DNA from 2 places in the Pseudoalteromonas sp. NZS100 genome. Region 1 is predicted to be linked to the other one. Evidence: predicted binding sites of a transcription regulator. Region 1 holds the regulator's gene; the other holds the start of a gene.
The links. Region 1 encodes FliA, which starts transcription of late flagellar genes. Its sites were predicted from a motif close to CTAAAGNTNNNNNNNNNNNNGCCGATA; they were not measured.
Positions count from the first base shown of each region.

Region 2: a site for FliA is predicted at 4,960-4,986, ahead of I6E69_RS20015 (DUF5610 domain-containing protein). Genes of this name have one in related genera too.

Region 1 is NZ_JADYWM010000003.1:276,223-282,904, reverse strand. It holds gene flhA (flagellar biosynthesis protein FlhA) at 1-707, shown strand, start outside; gene flhF (flagellar biosynthesis protein FlhF) at 729-2,210, shown strand; gene I6E69_RS04705 (MinD/ParA family protein) at 2,203-3,063, shown strand; gene I6E69_RS04700 (RNA polymerase sigma factor FliA) at 3,090-3,800, shown strand; gene cheY (chemotaxis response regulator CheY) at 3,841-4,224, shown strand; gene I6E69_RS04690 (protein phosphatase CheZ) at 4,242-5,015, shown strand; gene I6E69_RS04685 (chemotaxis protein CheA) at 5,031-6,682, shown strand, end outside.
Region 2 is NZ_JADYWM010000033.1:18,946-25,627, forward strand. It holds gene ccoG (cytochrome c oxidase accessory protein CcoG) at 1-1,317, shown strand, start outside; gene I6E69_RS19995 (serine/threonine protein kinase) at 1,403-2,377, shown strand; gene I6E69_RS20000 (thiol:disulfide interchange protein DsbA/DsbL) at 2,412-3,035, shown strand; gene I6E69_RS20005 (thiol:disulfide interchange protein DsbA/DsbL) at 3,052-3,690, shown strand; gene trmA (tRNA (uridine(54)-C5)-methyltransferase TrmA) at 3,756-4,853, opposite strand; gene I6E69_RS20015 (DUF5610 domain-containing protein) at 5,016-6,155, shown strand; gene murI (glutamate racemase) at 6,221-6,682, shown strand, end outside.

The DNA.
Region 1 (6,682 bases):
ATGCAGTATGGATCAAGCCAGATCAAAAAGATGAAGCACAATCACTAGGTTATACCGTTGTAGATTCAGCCACGGTAGTTGCCACTCATATTAGCCAGTTATTAACTAACAGTGCAGCGTTATTACTAGGGCATGAAGAAGTTCAAAACCTACTTGATATGCTTGCTAAAAGCCATCCTCGCTTAGTGGAAGGACTAGTACCTGATGTATTGCCATTAACTGCTATTGTAAAAGTACTACAAAATTTATTAAATGAAGGCGTGGCTATTCGCGATATGCGCTCAATTGTTCAAACCCTTGTTGAGTATGGCCCACGTAGTCAAGACCCTGATGTATTAACGGCTGCAGTGCGTATTTCACTGCGTAGATTAATTGTTCAAGATGCGGTGGGAATGTCATCAGAAATCCCTGTCATAACCTTGGCGCCTGAGTTGGAACAGATGTTGCATCAGTCATTACAAAATGCAGGCGATGAAGGTGCCGGTATTGAGCCAGGACTTGCAGAGCGACTTCAAGTGTCATTGACACAAGCGCATCAAAATCAAGAAATGGCCGGCGAACCTTCTATATTGCTAACGTCAGGAATGTTACGCACTGTGTTATCTCGTTTTGTTAAGTACACCATTCCAGGATTGAGAGTGATGTCTTATCAAGAGGTACCAGACGAAAGACAGATCAAAATTGTAAGCTCGGTAGGCCAACAATAAGATTTTAACAGGGGTTGAATCATGAAAATTAAACGTTTTTTTGCTAAAGATATGCGCACAGCACTTAAAGAAGTTAAAGATGAGTTAGGTGTTGATGCGGTTATTATGTCAAATAAAAAACTGGCTAACGGTGTAGAAATTGTGGCGGCAGTTGATTATGACAAAGCAGCCCCTAAAGTAGCAGCGCAACCACAACGCCCTGCAGAGCCGCGTACTCAGGCGCCACAACAAAGCATGCATAACTTTGTAAAACCAGAGCCACAGCGTGCCAAGCCTGAGCCTCAAGCAAAAGTTGCTGACAGCCTACAAGCATTATTAGAGCGTCAATCACCGCGTCCTCGTTCTCCTGAGCTTGCATCGATGTTTTCACAATCGGGTATTGATACTACTGATAACTATCAAGAACCTGATATGGGGCAGCGTACTAAAAATATGTTTGCTCCTGAAGCTGCTGCGCCAGTTCGTCCACAAACTCAAGCGGATAGCTTAGGTTTTGATGATTTAGACCGCGACTTTGATGATTTAGATAGCCCAGTAACCACTCGCCAACAAGCACCTAATAATGAAAGCGAAGAAATGACAACAATGCGTGAAGAAATGAACGCAATTCGTCAATTACTAGAACACCAAGTATCAGGCTTGATGCAACAAGATATGGCGCGTCGCGATCCAACACGCGCTTGTATGGTTGACCGTTTAGTCGGTATGGGTATTGATAAAGAAGTAGCACAGCAAATGGCATGTTTTGTACCTGATGATGTGTCTCGTAAGCAAGGTTGGAAAGCATTGTTAACTATGGTCGAAGATCAAATGCAAACAACCAATAATGAAATACTTCGCCAAGGTGGTGTATATGCGTTAGTGGGTCCAACAGGTGTGGGTAAAACAACGACAGTTGCTAAGCTTGCAGCTCTAGGCGCACAAAAATATGGTGCCGATAAAGTGGCGTTAATAACCACTGATACATACAGAATTGGTGCTTATGAACAACTTGCAACATATGGCCGTATTATTGGTTGTGGTGTGAAGCAAGTTAAAGATGCTAATGAATTAGCTGAAGTTTTATATCATTTACGAAATAAACGTCTAGTATTAATTGACACAGCAGGTATGAGCCAGCGAGATTTACGTTTAACTGAGCAATTAAACACGTTAATGCGTAACCAACGTGTAGATATTCGCAGCTACTTAGTACTTAGCGCAACAGCACAGATTAATGTATTGCAAGAAACTGTACGCCACTTTAAAAAAGTACAGTTAAGTGGCTGTATTTTCACTAAGTTAGACGAATCATTAAGTTTGGGTGAGATTATTAGTATTGCGATTCAAAATCGCCTTCCAATAGGGTATCTTACTAATGGTCAACGAGTACCAGAGGATATTCGTGTTGCAAATGCTGAGAAACTAGTTAAAAAGGCTGAGCAATTATATTTAAAAAGAACAAAAGCACAACATTCAAGGCACCAAGCAGTGGCGCCAAGCACAGTAGGGATGTATGATTAACACAGTATTAGATCAAGCAAGCGGCCTGCGCAAAATGAGTCAAAACAATAACAACGGCGTAAAAGTTATCGCTGTAACCGGTGGTAAAGGTGGAGTAGGGAAAACAAATGTTTCTCTAAATACAGCTATTGCACTTGGGCAGCAAGGTAATCGAGTATTAGTGCTGGATGCTGACTTGGGTTTAGCAAACTGTGATGTGATGCTTGGTTTACGTGTAGAGCGTAACTTGTCACATGTCTTGTCTGGTGAATGTGAGCTTGATGAAATTTTAGTTGAAGGTCCTGCAGGAATTAAAATTGTACCCGCTACATCGGGTTCGCAAAGTATGGTTGAATTATCACCATCTGAGCATGCTGGGCTAATTCGTGCGTTTAGCGAATTGAATACCGAATTTGATATTTTAATTGTAGATACAGCTGCTGGTATTTCAGACATGGTACTGAGCTTCTCGCGTGCAGCGCAAGATGTAATGGTTGTGGTATGCGATGAGCCGACATCAATCACCGACGCTTACGCACTTATTAAAGTATTAAGTCGTGAGCACGGCGTTTATAAATTTAAAATTGTTGCCAATATGGTTCGCAGTATGCGTGAAGGCACTGAATTGTTTGCAAAGCTATCTAAAGTTACCGACCGCTTTTTAGATGTATCAATGGAGCTAGTAGCAACGGTTCCTTATGATGAAAATATGCGCAAAGCAACACGTCGTCAAAAAGTAATAGTAGAGCTCTTTCCAAATTCGCCAGCCGCTCTTGCGTTTAAAACGCTGGCAACAAAAGCAGTTAAATGGCCAATACCCAACCAACCATCTGGGCATTTAGAGTTTTTCATTGAGAAACTAGTAAACGGTTAATTATGACAACAGTGGTGAATAGAGCTATGGGATATCAATCAACACAAAATTTAAATGTGATTGTTGAGAAGCATGCATCACTTGTTAAAAAAGTGGCATGTCATCTAATTGCTCGATTACCACCTAGCGTTCAACTTGATGATTTAATTCAATCAGGAATGATAGGTTTAATAGAAGCTTCGAAAAACTTTGACGCAACAAAAGGCGCAAGCTTTGAAACTTTTGCCGGTATTCGTATTCGCGGTGCTATGCTTGATGAAATGCGCCGTGGTGATTGGGCTCCTCGTTCAGTTCATCGTAAAAATCGGCAAGTTGCAGAAGCAATTACTGAGCTCGAAAGTAGTCTGAACCGCGAACCAACGGATATAGAAGTTGCTGAAAAACTTGAAATTTCGCTCAATGAGTACCATCATATTTTAAATGATGCGAATACGAGTAAAATATTAGGCATTGAAGACCTTGGTGTAGATGAGGATGTTATTACTCCCGTAGGCCAAGATTTAGCACAAGATAAACCTTTCAATAATGTTAAAAATGATAGGTTTAATGAGTCTTTGCTAAGTGCAATTAAGTCATTACCAGAGCGTGATGCAATGGTGCTTTCTTTGTACTATAACGATGAAATGAATTTAAAAGAAATAGGACATATACTCGATGTAAGTGAATCGCGTGTAAGTCAGATACATGGTCAGGCGATGATTAAGCTTAAAGCTAAAATCAATGACTGGATAAATTAGTAGTAAGTAAACAAAGGTTAATACCTCACTGGGGGATGTTTTGGATAAAAACATGAAAATTCTTGTAGTTGATGATTTTTCAACGATGAGACGCATTATAAAAAACCTGTTACGTGACTTAGGTTTCACTAACGTTCAAGAAGCTGATGATGGGTCTACAGCTTTGCCTATGTTGCAAAATCAAGTGTTTGATTTTGTAGTTACGGATTGGAATATGCCTGGAATGCAGGGTATTGATCTTTTAAGAGCAATACGTGCAGACGAGAAGTTAAAACATATCCCTGTATTAATGGTAACGGCAGAGGCTAAAAAAGAACAAATAATAGCTGCAGCGCAAGCTGGCGTGAATGGTTATATTGTTAAGCCATTTACGGCTGGAACATTAAAAACTAAATTAGAAAAAGTATTTGAACGCTTAGGCTAATGATGGGGGAGAGGCTTATGCCAGCACCAGCTGCGCCTCAAATAACGTTAGAACAAGCTCGTCAGCTCGTTGTTTTTTTAGAAAATGATGAGCAAGATAAAGCAAATCAGTTGATTTTAGAGGCTGCATCTAAAGAGCAGTCTGAATTATTTGCTGAAGTTGGAAAGTTGACTCGTCAACTGCACGAAGCTCTTAAAAGTTTTGAGCTTGATACTCGCTTAAGTGACATAACTACAGATGCGATTCCAGATGCTAAAAAGCGGCTTAATTATGTTATAGAAATGACAGAAAATGCGGCTAATAAAACAATGGATGCAGTGGAAGCGAGTCTTCCTATAGCCCAACAGTTAGCGGACGAAATATCTCATATCAAACCGACATGGGATCGTTTAATGAGCCGCGAGATTGAGCTTGGTGAGTTTAAGCAACTTTGCCATAGCATCGATAAGTTTATGAACAACTCTCATCATAAGACTGATGAGCTTCAAAACTTAATGACAAATGTATTAATGGCTCAAGACTATCAAGACTTAACAGGTCAAGTTATTCGCCGTGTTATTGAACTTGTTAGGGAAGTAGAAGAAAGTTTACTTCATCTTTTAACTGCGTTTGCTGAACAAGACGACAGTAACAGCACCGCGAATAAAGTAGAACAACAAAAAATAAAAGAACCAGTTGCCACACAAACTTTAGCAGGTCCTGAAGGCCCTATTATTGATAAAGAATCGCGTAATGATGTTGTATCTGATCAAGATGAAGTTGATGATCTTTTATCAAGTTTGGGCTTCTAAGAGGAGAGTAACTGCATGTTTGAAGTCGATGAAGATATTTTACAAGACTTTCTTGTAGAGGCTGGAGAAATCCTAGAGCTTTTATCTGAACAGTTAGTTGAGCTGGAAAATAATCCAGAAGATACCGAGTTACTAAACGCTATATTTAGAGGTTTTCACACTGTAAAAGGTGGTGCAGGCTTTTTAGCTATGACAGAACTTGTTGATGCTTGTCACGGTGCCGAAAACGTATTTGATTTACTACGTCAAGGCGTGCGAACAGTCAACTCAGAGTTAATGGATGTTATTTTACAAGCACTAGACACCATTAATGAGATGTTTGCGACTATCCAAAACAGAGACAAGCCTGAACCTGCAGATCCTGAATTACTTCATACTCTTCATATCTTAGGTCTACCTCCAACAGAAGCCGAAGCCACTGAAGCCTCTTCACAAATAGAGGTTGAACAACCTCATAATGAAGTGGTGGATACACCAGTAGCTGATGATGAAGATCCGTTTGCATTTGATGAACTATTTAGCGGAGCGCCTTCGGTTAGCGATGCTGAAATAGATGAAATCACTGAAGACGAATTTGAAAGCTTACTTGATGAGCTGCACGGTAAAGGACAAGGTCCTGCAGTTGAAAAACCAGTAGCAAGTAGTAGTGATTTTAATGGTGATATTACTGATGATGAATTTGACAGCTTATTAGATGAGTTACATGGTGTTGGCAGTTTTGGGGAAGTTACTAGCAAACCTGAACAAAATAATGCCAATAAAACACCTGTAGAACCAGCTACACCAGCTACACCAGCGGCTAATGCAGTTAATTCATCAGATGATGAAATTAGTGATGACGAATTTGAAGCGCTTCTTGATGAACTTCATGGTAAAGGTACTGCTCCTAAATCGATAGAAAGTGCGCCAACTGCAAAACAACCTGAACCTGTTTCACCGCCAGCTAAACAAGTGAGTGAACCAGTAAAAAAAGCTGCGCCAGCTAAAGCTCCTACTCCAAAACCAGTTGAAAAAGCGCCAGAGAAGCCAGCAGCTAAAGCACCACCAGCAGCAGCTCCAAAAAAATCAGCGCCACCAGCAGCAGAAACCACCGTTCGCGTAGATACAAAACGACTCGATCAAATTATGAATATGGTTGGTGAGTTAGTTCTTGTACGAAATCGTTTGGTTAGTTTAGCGACTAACTCAGACAGTGAAGCGATGGGTAAAGCAATCTCTAACTTAGATGTAGTGACTGCGGATATTCAAGGTGCGGTTATGCAAACGCGAATGCAACCAATTAAGAAAGTATTTGGTCGCTTCCCTCGCGTTGTACGCGACTTAGCACGTAGCTTAAATAAAGATATTGATTTAAAACTTATTGGTGAAGAAACCGATCTAGATAAAAACTTAGTTGAAGCACTTGCCGATCCGCTTGTGCATTTAGTTAGAAACTCAGTTGACCATGGTATTGAAATGCCCGCTGTTCGTGAAGCTGCAGGTAAGTCTAGAACAGGTAATGTTACTTTATCAGCGTCTCAAGAGGGCGACCATATTTTGCTAACCATCAAAGATGATGGTGCAGGTATGGATGCTGAGAAACTGAAAAAAATTGCAATTAGTAAAGGCGTACTCGATCATGACCAAGCGAGTCGACTTTCTGACACCGAAGCATATAACCTGATTTT
Region 2 (6,682 bases), on a different contig from region 1:
GTAAAAGGCCTACATCAATTACTTAGACAGCGCATTGGCTTTTTAGGCCTGCTTGCGTTTATGTTACTACCTTGGATTAATTTTAATGGCCAGCAAGCTGTGCTGTTTGATCTAATTGGTCAAAAATACAATATTTTTGGTTTAACGCTATGGCCTCAAGATTTTACTATATTAGCGTTTATCTTTATGTTGGCAGCATTTGCGTTGTTTTTAGTGACCACCTTCTATGGACGGGTGTGGTGTGGTTACACATGTCCGCAAACTGTTTGGACTTTTATTTTTATTTGGTTCGAAGAAAAGCTTGAAGGCACGGCTAATCAACGTAAAAAACTCGATCAACGACCCATGAATTTTGATAAGTTTTGGCGTAAGACGGCAAAGCATACTAGTTGGGTATTGTTTTCGTTGTATACCGCTATTTCTTTTGTGGGTTACTTTACGCCAATAAGGGAGTTACTCCCTGACTTTGTAACGTTTGATGTAGGCGGTTATGCACTAGTCAGTATTATTTTCTTTGCTGCGTGTACCTATGGTAATGCCGGTTGGATGCGAGAAATTATGTGTTTACACATCTGTCCTTACTCTCGTTTTCAATCAGCTATGTTTGATAAAGACACATACACCGTAACGTACGACGAAAGCCGAGGTGAAAGCCGTGGTCCTCGTTCACGTAAAGTAGACCATAAAGATTTAGAACTAGGCGACTGTATAGACTGTAACTTGTGCGTTCAAGTGTGCCCAACAGGTATTGATATTAGAAATGGGCTACAAGCTGAGTGTATCAACTGTGGTGCATGTATTGATGCGTGTGATGGCGTAATGGATAAAATGGAATACCCGCGTGGGCTTATTTCATATACGACAGAGCGAAATCTTGAAACCCCAGAAAATAAAACGAATCCACTGCGAGCTAAAATTATTGGTTACACGGTCATACTTGTTGTGCTTACGGGAGCGCTTGTCGCTAATATAGCACTGCGTAAAACAATGGACTTTGATATTATTCGTGACCGAAACCAATTATATCGTGTCGATTTTGATGGTTTAGTAGAGAATACCTATACATTAAAGGTAATTAATAAAGCGCAGTACGAGCAAACCTTTAATATTAAAGTACAAGGGTTAGATAACTTTAAGTATATTGGTAAGCAGTCATTTACTGTGCAGGCAGGGGAATCTCATAACGTACCATTGTCACTTGTAATGGACCCTTATGATTTGAAGGCGCCGATGACTGAGTTTAACTTTGTGCTTTCACCGGTAGATGAGCCGGATGAGACAATATCGCAGTCGAGTAACTTTTTTAAAGCGCGATAATCGCAACTTACCTTAATTAGGTAAGTTGATATAGCAATTAACAAAAGCGGGTATATAACCCGCTTTTATTTTATATAAGAAGAGTATGAGTAAATTTAGTTTTATTGACTTAACACCAGATCTAATACTCGATGCAATAGAAAGCGTAGGTGTGTACGCCGAATCTGGTTTATTAGCGCTCAATAGCTATGAAAACAGAGTATACCAATTTAAAGCGGATGATGGCCTGCGTTACGTAGTGAAGTTTTATCGCCCAGAGCGATGGAGTAAAGAGCAAATTCAAGAAGAGCATGACTTTGCATTTGAACTAGCGGATGCGGAAGTACCCGTTGTTGCCCCTATTTTATATAATGGACAAAGCTTATTTGAACACGAAGGGTATTTGTTTGTGTTGTTTCCAAGTGTAGGCGGGCGTTTATTTGAGGTTGATAATTTAGATCAGCTTGATGTAATGGGGCGATTGATTGGCCGTATGCACCAAGTAGCTAAAACAAAACCTTTTACTTATAGGCCAACAGTTACCTGCGAGGAGTATTTGCATACAGCCAAAGTTCATCTTCAAAAAAGTAACTTAGTGCCCATGGGAATAAATACTGCCTTTTATACTATTTTAGATTTAGTGATAGAGCAGGCGCAAAAACAGTATAAAGATGTGCAAAGTATTCGCTTACATGGTGACTGCCACGTTGGTAATATTTTATGGGCAGGTGATGCGCTAATGTTTGTTGATTTAGATGACAGCCGCCAAGGTCCTGCAATCCAAGATTTATGGATGATGCTCAGTGGCGATAGAGCGACGCAACTGTTACAGTTAGACACCCTTGTAAATGCGTATGAAGAGTTTTGTGATTTTGATCACTCTCAACTCAAATTAATTGAACCGCTGCGAGCAATGCGTATTATTCATTATATGGGATGGGTAGCTAAACGATGGAGTGATCCTGCTTTTGTGCGGAACTTTACATGGTTTGCTGATGACAAATACTGGGAGCAACAAATTTTAGCACTGAAAGAGCAACTTGCAGCATTGCAAGAAGCACCGTTAAAGTTATTGCCGTAATATTTTATTTAAAGACAAGTACAACGAGATACAAATGCTTAAAAAATTAAAACTGAGTTTATTACTTTTATGTTTACCATTTGCAGCACTTGCTGCACAGTTTGAAGTTGATAATCAATACACTGTTATAGATGTAGACAAAAGCAAGTCACCGCAAGTAACCGAGTTTTTCTCATTTTACTGTCCACATTGCTTTAAGTTTGAACCAGTAGCAAAAGCAATTGAAAAAGGCTTGCCTGAAGGCGCGGAGTTTATTAAAAACCACGTGAACTTTTTAGGTGGCGTGTCACCACAAGCACAAAGTAATTTAAGCTTTGCCTACTTAATTGCTAAGCAGCATGGTCAGGCGCAAAGTATTAGCGATCAAATTTTTAAAAGTATCCATGTTCAACGTGCACCATTAACTGAAATGAAAGACGTTAAAAAATTACTTGAAGTAAATGGTATTGATAGCGCAACGTTTGATCAAGAGATTGCAAGCATGCCTGTTATTTCAGCTGAGCAAGCAATGCAAAACAAACAGAATAAATATTCAAAATTAGGCGCACTTACAGGTGTACCTACTTTTATTGTTAACGATAAATATAAAATAAACCTCAACACCATCAAAAATCAAAAAGAACTTGATGAGTTAGTAGCGTTTTTATTAGCACTATAAATTTCGGAGTATAATAATGATTAAATTAGTTAAAGCAGGTTTGCTTGCAATATTACTTCCTATGGCAGCAACAAGCTTTGCAGCAACGTATGAAGAAGGCGTGCATTACGACGTAGTTTCTGAGCGTGCAACTAAAAAGCCAGAGGTTAAAGAGTTCTTCTCATTTTACTGCCCTGCATGTAATAACATGGAAGCACTAATTGGTGAGTTTAAGCCTAAGCTTGATAAAAACGTTAAATTTAAAAAGAGTCATGTTGATTTTGTAGGTGTACGTGACCCAGAAAACCAACAGATGATGAGCCAAGCACTGGCGACAGCTGAAGTGCTTCCACAAAAAGATCAGATTATTTCTGCAATCTTTAATCATATCCATACAAAGCGCGCTAAATTTAATGAGCTTGCAGATGTAAAAGATATATTTGTAGCGCAGGGCGTTGATGGTGATAAGTTTGATAAGCTGTTTAAAAGCTTCTCGGTACGTACGCTGAGCTCTAAAATGAAACGCGATCAAGACTACTTTAAAGAAAAAGGCGCACTACGTGGCGTACCTACCTTTATTGTAAATGGTAAGTACAAATTAAACCTAGGTCGTGAGTCGGGTATTACTAAACCTGAAGACATTAGCAAATTAATTAATTACTTAGCTAACAAGTAAGTTTAGCTAAAACAAAAAAAGCTCCTTAAGGAGCTTTTTTTATGGGTAACGTTTACTGAGCGTATTTATTTGCGCTGTAAGAAAACGCCCGACTCAATGTGATGCGTATAAGGAAACTGATCAAATATAGCAAAGCGCTTAACGTTATGCGTACGTGTTAAGTGATCAAGGTCACGTTCAAGAGTTTCAGGATTACAGGATATATAAATTATGCTTTCGTAGTTAGCCACTAAGTCACACGTTAATTCATCCATGCCCGCACGTGGTGGATCAACTAATATGGTTTGGCAGTCATAGCTTTTAAGGTCAATACCATCTAAACGAGAGAAAGTACGCTCGCCATTCATTGCTTGAGTAAACTCTTCACTCGACATACGAATAATATCTAAGTTTTCTACGTTGTTTTTAGCAATGTTGTATTGAGCAGAGTGAACAGATGATTTTGATATTTCCGTCGCTAATACTTTATTAAAACAGCCCGCTAATGCAATTGAAAAGTTACCGTTACCACAATACAGTTCTAGTAAATCATTTTTAAGTGGTTTACATAAATCTTGTGCCCACTCCAGCATATTAATATTTACTTTTGCATTAGGCTGAGTAAAGCTATTTTCTACTTGTTGGTATATAAGCTCTTGACCATTAACTGTTAAACGTTCAGTTACAAAGTCATCACCTAGTACTTCTTTTTGTTTGCGAGCTCGGCCTATAAAGTCAATTTTGTATTTACTGCTAAGCTTTTCTTTCAGTGCTTTAATTTCACTTAACCATTCATCATCCAGTGGTTTGTGATAAAGCAAGCTTACTAAAATTTCACCGCTTAGCGTTGATAGGTAATCGATTTGAAATAACTTACGGCGTAATATTTCACAAGGCTTAAGATGCTCAATCATCACCTGCATTATTTCACCTACTAGAGGCGCTGCTGGGTCAAATGTATCAACACGGATTTTTTCTTTTGTTTGTTGATCAAACATAATGTGAAACAGATCATCACCGTCGTGCCATACTCTAAATTCAGCACGTTGGCGGTAGTTAGTTGGCTCTGAGCTAAATACTTCTAGTTGCTCCACACCAAAACGTTGAAACTGCGCACTAATACGCTGCTCTTTTTCACTTAACTGCGCTTGGTACTGTGTGGTATCTATTTTAATAACTGCCATTAACGCTACTACCTTATCTAAGATCTGTTTATCGGCGCTATTGTAGGGAGCGCTGCGTATTTGTCTAGTTTTGGCTAGCATTTATGCTGTTTTATTGAACATTGTACTTTAGTTTTTGTTGTTATAGCCGATAATAAACTACGCACGCTTAGGAGACGAATCATGAAAATAGGTAATTATGGCTTTACGCCAAACAACAACATCAATAAATTCAATAATAAAGCTGATATACAGCAACCTACAATTACGTCTCCTCAAGATAGCTATCAACAACGAGGCCGAGAGTTGGCTGCAAAGGTGCTTGGCGATAAAATGGCTGAGCAGCTTGGATTACCTATAGCAGAAAAAAAAGCAGATAAACCACTATTTGATTTTGATGAAATAGTAAAAAACGTACTCGATTTTGTAAGTAGTGCTGTAAATAAAGCAAAAGCTAACGGCGCTGATGACGAAAAGCTCAAAGATATGCTAGGCGATGCGCGCAAAGGAGTCCAAATAGGGATTGATGACGCTGTTGATGAACTCAAAGGTACAGGCGTATTTAATGATGACATGGAAGAGGGCATTAATAAGTCTAAAGAGGGAATTTACAATGGGCTGGATAAGTTTGAAGAGTCGTTATTTAACCCACAACCTGCCAGCGTAAATATAAGCCAGGCTCAATACGTCAGTATGACGAGTAATGCCGAATATAAATTTACTACCGCAGAAGGCGATGAGGTAAGTATTAGCTTTGCTGATGCATTTGAATCTCAATCGGCAAGTGGCTATCAGCAAAATAGTAATAGTGAGTCGTTTGCAAGCTCATCATCGCAATCTCGACAGGTATCATTTTCGATGTCGGTAAATGGTGACTTAAACGAGCAAGAGCAAGAAGCTATTAATGCGATGATGGAAAACTTACAAGATTTAAGTAAAACCTTTTTTGGTGGTGATTTAGATGAAGCATTTGAACAAGCGCAAGAGCTGAGTTTAGACAGCGATCAGCTGGTGGCTTTTTCTATGGATTTACGCCAAACAAAAACAATAGCAACAGTTAAAAGCTATGAAGAATATAAACCAGCACCAGAAAAACAAGTAGCAGAGGGTTTAGCCCCTTTTAATGACGACCTTAAAAATGCTTTTGAAAAAGCGGGTGAGCTTGGATTACAAAATCAGCTAGCTGGCATTCTCCAATGGTTAAATCAAGATCAGGAACAAATAGATAAGTTAGTAGATTATACAAAGTCTATGTTCGAAAACCTTAATCAGTTAAATTCAGCAGCCGACAGGCTTACTGATTTAGAAACCACGCAAAGTTAAACTACTTTCTTTTATAAAAACCTCATGGCAAACTGCCGATCTTAAAGTAAAGTAGGAACGGTAGTTTGTCAGCGCATATAATGGTCTTTGATTCAGGTATTGGTGGAACTACTGTACTTGAGCATATCAAGCAAAGTATCCCCAATGCTCAGTACAGCTATTTTATGGATAATGCATTACTACCTTACGGTGCTCAATCCCAACAAACTATAATTAACCGATTATGTTCACTTATTCATTTCATCAAAGCCAACACGCTTAACGTCGATTTAATTGTAATAGCGTGTAATACAGCTTCTACATCTGCACTCAGCGCTGTTCGCCAAATTACGGATATTCCTATTGTAGGTGTTGTGCCAGCAATAAAGCCTGCGGCAGAATTAACACGCTCAAATCATATTGGCTTGTTAGCCACACCGGCAACGGTCGCCAGTTCATACACAAAAACATTAATTGCTGAACATGCACGTAATGTGATCGTTAATCTGTATAGCAGTGTTGAATTAGTAACGTTAGCTGAGGAATGC